One region of the Pseudoalteromonas sp. SG43-7 genome, then DNA from elsewhere that is predicted to be linked to it. Evidence: predicted binding sites of a transcription regulator. Region 1 holds the regulator's gene; the other holds the start of a gene.
The links. The regulator sigma-54, encoded in region 1, starts transcription at its own class of promoters, with help from an activator protein. The targets are predictions, from matches to a motif close to GTTGGCACGNNNNTNGNNT.
Positions count from the first base shown of each region.

Region 2: the regulator sigma-54 is predicted to act here: its motif matches at 2,010-2,028, upstream of H5200_RS06540 (DUF3192 domain-containing protein).

Region 1 is NZ_JACJEY010000058.1:8,107-12,897, reverse strand. Features, by position in the region: gene lptC (LPS export ABC transporter periplasmic protein LptC) at 1-187, shown strand, start outside; gene lptA (lipopolysaccharide transport periplasmic protein LptA) at 177-710, shown strand; gene lptB (LPS export ABC transporter ATP-binding protein) at 707-1,432, shown strand; gene H5200_RS19435 (RNA polymerase factor sigma-54) at 1,499-2,995, shown strand; gene hpf (ribosome hibernation promoting factor) at 3,024-3,311, shown strand; gene ptsN (PTS IIA-like nitrogen regulatory protein PtsN) at 3,316-3,768, shown strand; gene rapZ (RNase adapter RapZ) at 3,789-4,631, shown strand; gene H5200_RS19415 (HPr family phosphocarrier protein) at 4,660-4,791, shown strand, end outside.
Region 2 is NZ_JACJEY010000010.1:70,029-74,819, reverse strand. Features, by position in the region: gene H5200_RS06550 (PAS domain-containing hybrid sensor histidine kinase/response regulator) at 1-634, shown strand, start outside; gene H5200_RS06545 (diguanylate cyclase) at 603-1,517, shown strand; gene H5200_RS06540 (DUF3192 domain-containing protein) at 1,584-1,964, opposite strand; gene H5200_RS06535 (D-2-hydroxyacid dehydrogenase) at 2,127-3,071, opposite strand; gene zntR (Zn(2+)-responsive transcriptional regulator) at 3,174-3,587, shown strand; gene H5200_RS06525 (SO_0444 family Cu/Zn efflux transporter) at 3,571-4,791, shown strand, end outside.

The DNA.
Region 1 (4,791 bases):
CATGATTGAACATATAAACGCAGATAATATTCAGGTTGATATTGAACTACAAACCATGAGTTCAGAACAACCAGTTGAATTAATCGGACCAAATTTAAAAATCACTGGGCGCGGTCTCCATGCCGACTTAAAAGCCGAAGTGGTAGAACTAATTAACCATACGCGAACCATATATTATGACCAATAAATTTGCTCACTTGCTTGTTATACCAAGCTTATTCATTGCTTTTGCAAGCTTTGCTGAAAATACGACACCACCTGCAGATCAAGTCTCTATCAGTGCTGACACGCAGCTTGCCCAACTGAAAGACAATATCGGTATTTTTGAAAAAAATGTTGAAATCATTCATGGTAACCGCCGTATCAAAGCGGATCGACTTGAAGTCCATAAGCGCGAAGATTTAGGCGATAACAAACAACTACTTGTCGCAACTGGCAGTCCGGCTTACTTTGAAGAAAAACAAACTGATGGCACAGTAATGAGTGCCAGTGCTGATGAAGTCCGTTACGATGTCGCTAAGCGCTATTTAACCTTGGTTGGCAATGCACAAGTCACTCAGGCAGGTCAAAAAATCAATGCCAAAAGCATTACCTATGATATGGACCAGCAACTGATCAGTGCTGAAAAAGGCGCAAGCTCAAGCGATCGTGTGCACACCATTTTGGTACCAGTAGACAGTAAAAAAGACAAATCTAAAGGGCAGCCATGAGTACATTAAAAGCTGAATTTCTAGCAAAAAGCTATAAAGGTCGCCAAGTTGTAAAAAGCGTGGGTTTAGAAGTTAGCGCAGGCAGCATTGTTGGCTTATTGGGTCCTAATGGCGCTGGTAAAACCACCACCTTTTATATGATTGTGGGTTTAGTTCCAAGCGACAAAGGTAAAATCAGTATTGATGATAATGACATCACCTTACTGCCAATGCACAGTCGCGCACGGTTAGGGATTGGCTACCTGCCACAAGAATCATCCATCTTCCGTAAATTAACTGTTTATCAAAACCTGATGGCTATTTTAGAAACTCGTAAAGAGCTGAATAAACAAGCCAGAGAAGAAGCGCTCGACAGCTTACTTGATGAGTTTAGCATTCAACATATCCGCGACAGCCAAGGTATGGCATTATCTGGCGGTGAACGTCGTCGAGTTGAAATTGCACGCGCTTTAGCCGCAAACCCAAAATTTATCTTACTTGATGAGCCTTTTGCTGGCGTTGATCCTATTTCAGTGTTAGATATAAAGAAGATTATTGAACACCTTAAAAACCGTGGTATTGGCGTGCTTATTACCGACCACAATGTACGAGAAACCCTTGATGTTTGTGAAAAAGCCTACATAGTTTCTCATGGGGAGTTAATTGCATCAGGTACCCCTGAGCATGTACTCGCCGACCAAACAGTCCGCGATGTTTACCTGGGCGAGCAATTTAGGCTATAAAGCCACGCTCGGCTAAGTATCTGCTAGACTTAACGATGATAACAATAAAAGGATTGTTAGAGATACATGAGGCAATCACTCCAGCTGCGCATGGGCCAGCAACTTACAATGACACCACAGCTGCAACAAGCAATTCGCTTATTGCAACTCAGTACATTGGATCTCCAGCAAGAAATTCAAGAAGCGCTCGACAGCAATCCATTGTTAGAGCTAGAAGAACATGAATATTCAGACGACACGGCTGGTAAAAACGAACAAAAACAAGATAACGATGACTTAACCGTTAGCGCATCAGCAGACGACAAGCCAAGCGAATATGAACAAGAAAGTAGCGAAGCATTAAGTAAAGAGACCTTAAGTGACGAAATGGCTATGGACGTCACCTGGGACGAATACATGAGTGCTGCGCCAAATACGTCATCTGGGCCAATGCCTGAAGATGAGTCAATTTATCAAGGTGCCTCAACTGAAACCTTGCACGAATATCTAATGTGGCAATTACAACTCACACCTTTTAGTCCAACCGATGAAGCCATTGCCATTGCGATTGTTGAAGCCGTTGACGATTCAGGTATTTTAACCTTGAGCTGCGAAGACATCGCAGAAAGCTTAAATCAAGGTAATAACGAAGAAGAAATCGAACTCGACGAAGTGCAAGCAGTGTTAAAACGCATTCAGTTGTTTGACCCTGTTGGTATTGCTGCGCGCAGCCTACAAGAATGTTTATGTATTCAATTAAATCAATTTGATCCTGCAACTCCTTGGATTAGCGAGACAAAAATGATTTTAACTGATCATATCGATTTATTAGCTAGTCGTGACTATCGCACTTTGATGAAAAAGACTAAGCTTAAAGAAGATGAACTAAAAGAAGTAATGACACTGATCCACAGCCTTAACCCAAAGCCTGCGGATACCATAGTACGCGAAGAATCAGAGTATGTTATTCCTGACGTTTCGGTGAAAAAAATTAAAGGTCGCTGGGTGGTTGAACTCAATCCAGACAGCATGCCAAAAATTAGAGTGAACAGCCAATATGCGGCGATGTCACGCTCTGTAAAATCAAGCACTGACAGCCAATTTATACGCTCGCATTTGCAAGAAGCTAAATGGTTTATTAAAAGCCTAGAAAGTCGTAACGAGACGTTACTCAAAGTAACCAACTGCATTGTTAAACAGCAGCAAGGATTCTTTGAGCATGGCCCTGAGGCCATGCGCCCTATGGTACTAAACGACGTTGCCGAAATGGTTGAGATGCACGAATCAACAATTTCTCGTGTAACCACCCAAAAATACATGCATACCCCTCGTGGTATATTTGAGTTAAAATATTTTTTCTCGAGCCATGTAAGTACTGAGAACGGCGGCGAATGCTCATCGACAGCCATTCGAGCATTGATCAGAAAATTGATCAGTGCAGAAAACTCAGCGAAACCATTGAGTGATAGTAAGATTGCAGATATATTGGCAGAGCAAGGTATCAAAGTAGCTAGACGGACTATTGCAAAATACCGCGAGTCGCTGGCTATTCCACCGTCAAATCAACGTAAAAGTTTGATTTAAGGCGTAAAATCACAAGAGGAAAATGCTTATGCAACTAAATTTAACTGGTCGTCATGTAGAAATTACTGATTCATTAAGAGACTATGTAAACAATAAGTTTGCCAAGCTTGAAAGGCATTTTGATCATATCAATAATGTCCATGTCATTCTTGATGTAGAAAAGCTAAGCCAAAAAGCAGAAGCCACATTACATGTCAGTGGCGCTGAATTATTTGCCTCAACTGAGCACCAAGACATGTATGCAGCCATTGACGGACTAATCGACAAACTTGACCGTCAGGTAATTAAACACAAAGAGAAGCACGCTCGACACTAACACTATGAAATTAAGCTCACTTATTTGCCAGGACTGCAGTAAAGCTGCGGTCCTTTTTAATAGCAAAAAACGGATCATTGAATTTATCAGCCAATTGGCTCATGAACAACTTCCTCAGCTATCACAACAAGAAATCCTCAACGCACTACTGTCGAGAGAAAAACTAGGTAGTACGGGTATTGGTCGTGGTATTGCTATTCCTCATGGCCGTATGAGTGGTGTTGAAAACCCGCTAGCAATAATTATAGTGAGTGAATCACCGATTGATTTTGATGCGATAGATAATCGCCCAGTTGATATATTTGTAGCTCTCATCGTGCCAGATGGTGATAGCCAACTTCATTTGAAGACGTTAGCCACAATTGCTGATAAACTCAACGACAAAGATTTTTGTAAACAACTACGTAGCGCAAAAACAGACCAAGATTTGTATCACGTAATTGCTGCGCAATCGTAGCCAAATGAAGGAGAATTTACATGGAGTTAATCATCATCAGTGGGCGTTCTGGCTCAGGTAAATCTGTTGCTCTGCGTGTAGTAGAAGATCTTGGTTATTATTGTGTAGATAATATTCCGGTAAACTTATTACCTTCATTAGTGCGCAGTGTCTCTGATAATTATGACAAAATTGCCGTCAGTATTGATGTCCGTAATTTACCGAAAGAGCAGGAAGAATTTAACGATATTCTTGAATACTTGCCTGGTTTTGCAAATCCGACGCTATTTTATTTAGACAGTGATGATCAAACCCTGATCAAACGTTTTTCTGAAACTCGCCGCTTACATCCATTATCTTTGGACTCTTTGCCACTGGATTTAGCCATCAAGCAAGAAAAAGTATTACTTGATGTATTAACTACTCGCGCTGACTTTATACTTGATACCACTGATCTGAGTGTCCACCAGCTTGCAGAGTCAATCCGTGAAAAGATTTTAGGGAAAAAAGATAAAAAACTAATCATTACCTTTGAATCATTTGGTTTTAAATATGGTATCCCAAAAGAAGCTGATTATGTTTTTGATGCACGCTTTTTACCAAACCCACATTGGGAGCCTGAGCTTAAGCCACTTACAGGCCTGGATCAGCCAGTAAAAGATTATTTAGCCAGCCACAGTATCGTACAAAAATTCACTTGGCAGATCCAAACCTTTGTACAAACTTGGTTACCGCATTTGGAGCGTAATAACCGCAGTTACTTAACAATTGCTATTGGTTGCACCGGTGGTCAACATCGCTCAGTTTATCTAGCGCAAACTATAGGTGAAAGCTTCTCGATGAGCCACAGCAATGTGAAAATTCGCCATCGTGAACAAGAATAACAACTCACGTTTACAGTAAGGAATGTTGATGCGTTTAGAAGATACATTTTTAATAAAAAACAAACTCGGTTTACATGCTCGCGCAGCCAGCGTATTAGCGCAATTAGCTGTGCAGTTTGATGCCAGCATCACACTTCATCAAGATGACAAACAAGCCGCA
Region 2 (4,791 bases), on a different contig from region 1:
GGCAAATTCGGCGATGGCAGGGATAGATTTGGTTGCACAAGTCATGCCTGATCTGATCTTAATGGATATTCAAATGCCAGAAGTCGATGGGTTGCAAGCAACCGCTTTATTGCGACAACGTTATGATCAACAGCAATTACCTATTTTTGCGCTAACTGCGCATTGTGAAGCAGCTGACGAGCAACGCTCACTTGCAGTGGGTATGAATAAACATTTAACAAAACCAGTAGTTGCAGCGACGTTATTAGCGGCGATAAATGAGCTGAGAATTACCGGCGCTGTTTTTTATAATCATTCTTTTGCATTAGAACAATTCTCGGGCCATAATGATTTACTACAGGTAATGTTGGGTAAACTTGCTAAGTTGTGTGTAAGCCATCTGCAGCAATTAAAAGTGCCGATGCAAACAAAAGCGTTGGAACGATTAGTGCATAGTATTAAAGGTGTGTCAGGAAACCTTGGCTTTAATCGCCTAAGTGCTACCGCTCAGCAATTAGAAAGTAGACTACGTAAGACACCAGACGTAGGGCAAATATCCCTGAGTCAGTTAGAGTTCGAATTAGTACAAGTAAATAGATACATTCAAATACAAGGCTCAGTAAATGTTGAAGAAAGCCAAAATACTGATCGTTGATGACGACCCATTAAATCGATTAGTGTTGGAAAAAACATTAGCGAATGATCACGAAATATTTTTAGTTGAAAGTGGTGAAAAAGCCCTTACATTTGTTAAATCAACGGCGGTTGACTTAATTATCCTCGATATAGTAATGCCCGGCATTAATGGCTATGAGGTGTTAATTCAGTTAAAAGAAAATTCAACTACGCACGCTATTCCAGTCATCTTTATTTCAGCTAATACAAGCCATGATGATGAAGCAAAAGGGTTTGAATTAGGCGCAATGGACTATATTGCTAAGCCATTTAGTCCCGCAATAGTACGTGCACGAGTGCGTAATCAATTATTGATCAAGCAAAAAAATGATTTGTTAGAAATGCTCGCCTCAATTGATGGGCTGACAGAAATACCTAATCGGCGTTATTTAGATGAAAGCTTATCGCGAGAATGGCGTCGCAGCCGTCGAGCTGGTACACCGTTATCGGTGCTATTAATAGATATAGACCACTTTAAGCGTTATAACGATTGTTATGGCCACCGTGCCGGGGATGACTGCCTTAAACGTGTGGCACATGCATTAGTTGCAGCGTGTGAGCGAGGTACTGACTTTGTTGCGCGCTACGGCGGTGAAGAATTTGCTGCAGTATTACCCGACACCAACCAGTACGAGGCATTGGAATTTGCTAATAAACTCAGAGATGCTGTTAATGCGCTTGCTATCCCGCATAAAGCATCACTCAATGCCGCTCACATTACGATAAGTATTGGGGTTGCTACAACTGAGTTTGGTCAAGTTTATGCTGAGCATATATTACTTGAAGAAGCCGATTTAGGTTTATATCAAGCTAAAGATAGTGGCCGCGATAAAATTATCGCTCGAGTTATTGACGCAAGTTAGTAAAGTCAGTTATTACAGCAAATAAAGAGTGAATATGCTCCACTCTTTACTGCTTTAGTTTTGTGTCTAAATGGCGCTAAGTGAATTATAAATACTATCACCCACACCAATCAGTTTCTCGTTTTTAAAGACCAGTGGAGTACATTCATCTTTTGTCATTTTTCCGTCAGAGTGAATACTATGGGTGGCATAAAATAGTACTTGGTATACATCACCGTCTTTTTTTAATAATTCTGTAAAGTCGGGAGTTTTTAATTTATTTAATACATTTTGATAGCTGGTATCTAAAGTGAGCCCCGAGATGCTTTCACGATTAAATTGATGATGTTCTTCCCAGCTTGAACTATTACCAGCCCAATGCGTTTCTGCTTCACCATCGGATACTGCAATTACACAACCAGTAAGAAGAGGGGCTGTAAGCGCGGCAATTAAAAGTACTTTTTTCATTATTTTATCCTGATACTAAATATTGATTTTAATTTGTCTATTAGTTAGCAAAGAACTGGCCAATATTTTATATTATTTAAAATCAATAGATTAGGTTTTTTTATAAGGCGGTAAATTACATTTAACCACCTTGTATAGCGTAACTAACTAAAAGTTAGTTGATTAGACCAGTCTATTTAAGCTTTGACCTTGGCTAAATGCGCTAATATTTAAGCTGACTTGCTTTACTAAGCGAATGATTGACTCTTCACTGGCCCATGCAATATGTGGAGTCAGTATTAAATTATCACCACGATAAGCGGCCAATGGATTATCCTTCGCAGCTGGTTCTTTACTTAATACGTCAAATCCCGCTCCTGCAATTTGGTTATTGCTCAGTGCGTTGGCTAAATCAGCTTCATTAACGATACCACCGCGCGCGGTGTTAATTAAAATGGCATTGGGTTTCATCATAGCAAGTTCAGCAGCACCAATCAGATCACGACTTTCATCGGTTAAAGGGCAGTGTACACTAATAATATCAGCTGTTTTTATTGCTTGGTAAAATTCTGTTCGGCCCTCTCTAGTTACTTGGTTTTTACGCTCACTGATAACTACATTGGCACCAAAAGCACGTGCAACATCCGCAACAGCTTTACCAAGCGAACCATAACCGATAATTGCCAGAGTTTTACCTCCTATATCATTAAAACGGTAATCAAGGCGGCAGAACATCTCGCTTTGTTGCCATAACCCTTGTTGGCAATCAGCAATGTAGCGGTGAGTATTACCCAGTAAATTTGTGATCAGTGCAAAGGTATGTTGTACAACCGAAGGTGTTGAATACCCGGCCACATTGGTAACGGCAATGCCAAACTCTTTAGCGGCGACTAAATCAACATTGTTAGTGCCAGTTGCGGCTACACATATGAGCTTTAATTCAGGGAGTTTTGCCAGTGTTTCGCGATTAAGTACCACTTTATTGGTGATCAATACATCAGCCCCTGCACTATGCGCTAATACTTGTGCTGGACTGGTTAGTGAATAACTAGTGAAGTTGCCAAGTGTTTGAAAAGGCTCAAGTGATGTGCCTGCTAATGTGGCAGTATCGAGAAGGGTAATATTCATGCGCTTTCCTTATTAAATAAAATAATTTTAATGCTTGACCTTGGTGTGTACTCTAAGGTTTATACTTGGCATCAGTTGATAATACACTCATTGGAGACACAGATGAAAATAGGTGAATTTGCTAATCAGTTAGGTGTCTCTACAGATACCCTAAGATACTATGAAAAACATAATTTGTTAACGCCATCAAGTCGAACCGGGGCCGGTTATCGCGATTATGGTGAAGCTGCATTAAAGCAAATGAAGTTTATTTTACGTGCTAAAAATGTTGGCTTTAGCTTGGCAGAGATCAAGGAGTTGCTGCAAATTAAATTTAAAAAACATCAGCATTCTTGCCATGAAGTTAAAAACCTAACAATACAAAAGCGTGACTTAGTCGCAGAGCGCATTGCTGAATTAACACGTTTTCATCAATCATTATCCGTGTTAGCTGATAAGTGCTGTGGCGGACAAGAGCCCGCAGATAACTGTTCAATATTAACCACTTTGGAGGACATCGATGGACTTACTCAATAATTTTTGGCAGTTATTTTTATTATCTGCCCCTTGGTTAATGCTTGGTTTACTCATTGCCGGGTTATTAAATGTGTATTTACCGGCAAATTTTTTAAATAAACATTTAGGTAAAGAAGGTTTTTGGACCACTGTTAAAGCTGCTTTAATTGGTGCGCCAATGCCGTTGTGTTCGTGCGGTGTAATACCCGCTGCAATTGGTTTAAGACGTGCAGGCGCTTCAAAAAGTGCTACCACTGCGTTTTTAGTATCGACGCCAGAAACTGGGGTTGATTCGGTGTCGGTATCGTATGTGCTACTCGGTCCTTTTATGGCAATAATTCGTCCAATAGCGGCGATTTGTAGTGCTATTGTCGCAGGTGTCTTAGTGGGGCGTGATGCTGAAAAAACGCAAACTACAGCTCACACTAGTGAAGTTAATAATGAGCAAAAGCGAGCAGCTACAACAAGTTGTTGTTCAACAAAATCAGCAGTGGTCGAAGAGAAGGTAAGTTGCTGCTCAACAAAATCAGCAGCGGTCGAAGAGAAGGTAAGTTGCTGCTCAACAAAATCAGCAGTGGTCGAAGAGAAGGCAAGTTGCTGCTCAACAAAATCAGCAGTGGTCGAAGAGAAGGCAAGTTGCTGCTCAACGAAATTAGCAGCGGCTGAAGAGAAGGCAAGTTGTTGCTCAACGAAACCAGCAGCGGTCGAAGAGAAGACTAGCTGTTGCGATTCATCAAGCGCAGTACCAGCCAGCCAATGGCAAAAGATGAAACAGGCTGTGAGTTTTAGCTGTAATAAATTACTATCAGACACTATGAAATGGTTAATGATTGGTTTGTTCTTTGCAGCTTTAGTGCAAACTTATGTGCCAGAGTCATTTTTAAGCCAATGGGGCAGTGGTATTTTGGCTATGCTGGTGGTGATCGTGATTAGTATTCCCATGTATATCTGCGCGACCGCATCAACGCCGATTGCAGCTGGTTTGTTATTGAGCGGTGTATCGCCGGGGGCGGTGTTGGTGTTTATGCTTGCGGGTCCTGCCACGAATGTCGCAACGCTTGGCGTGGTTGCTAATGAGCTTGGTAAACGTGCAGTAGTTGCTTATTTAGTTGGTGTAATAGGGGTTGCTTTAATATTTGGCTTTTTAACTGATTATTTAGTGGCTGAATTTGGCTTTGTTGTTACACCATTATTAGGTGAAGAACATCAAGTGCTACCACATTGG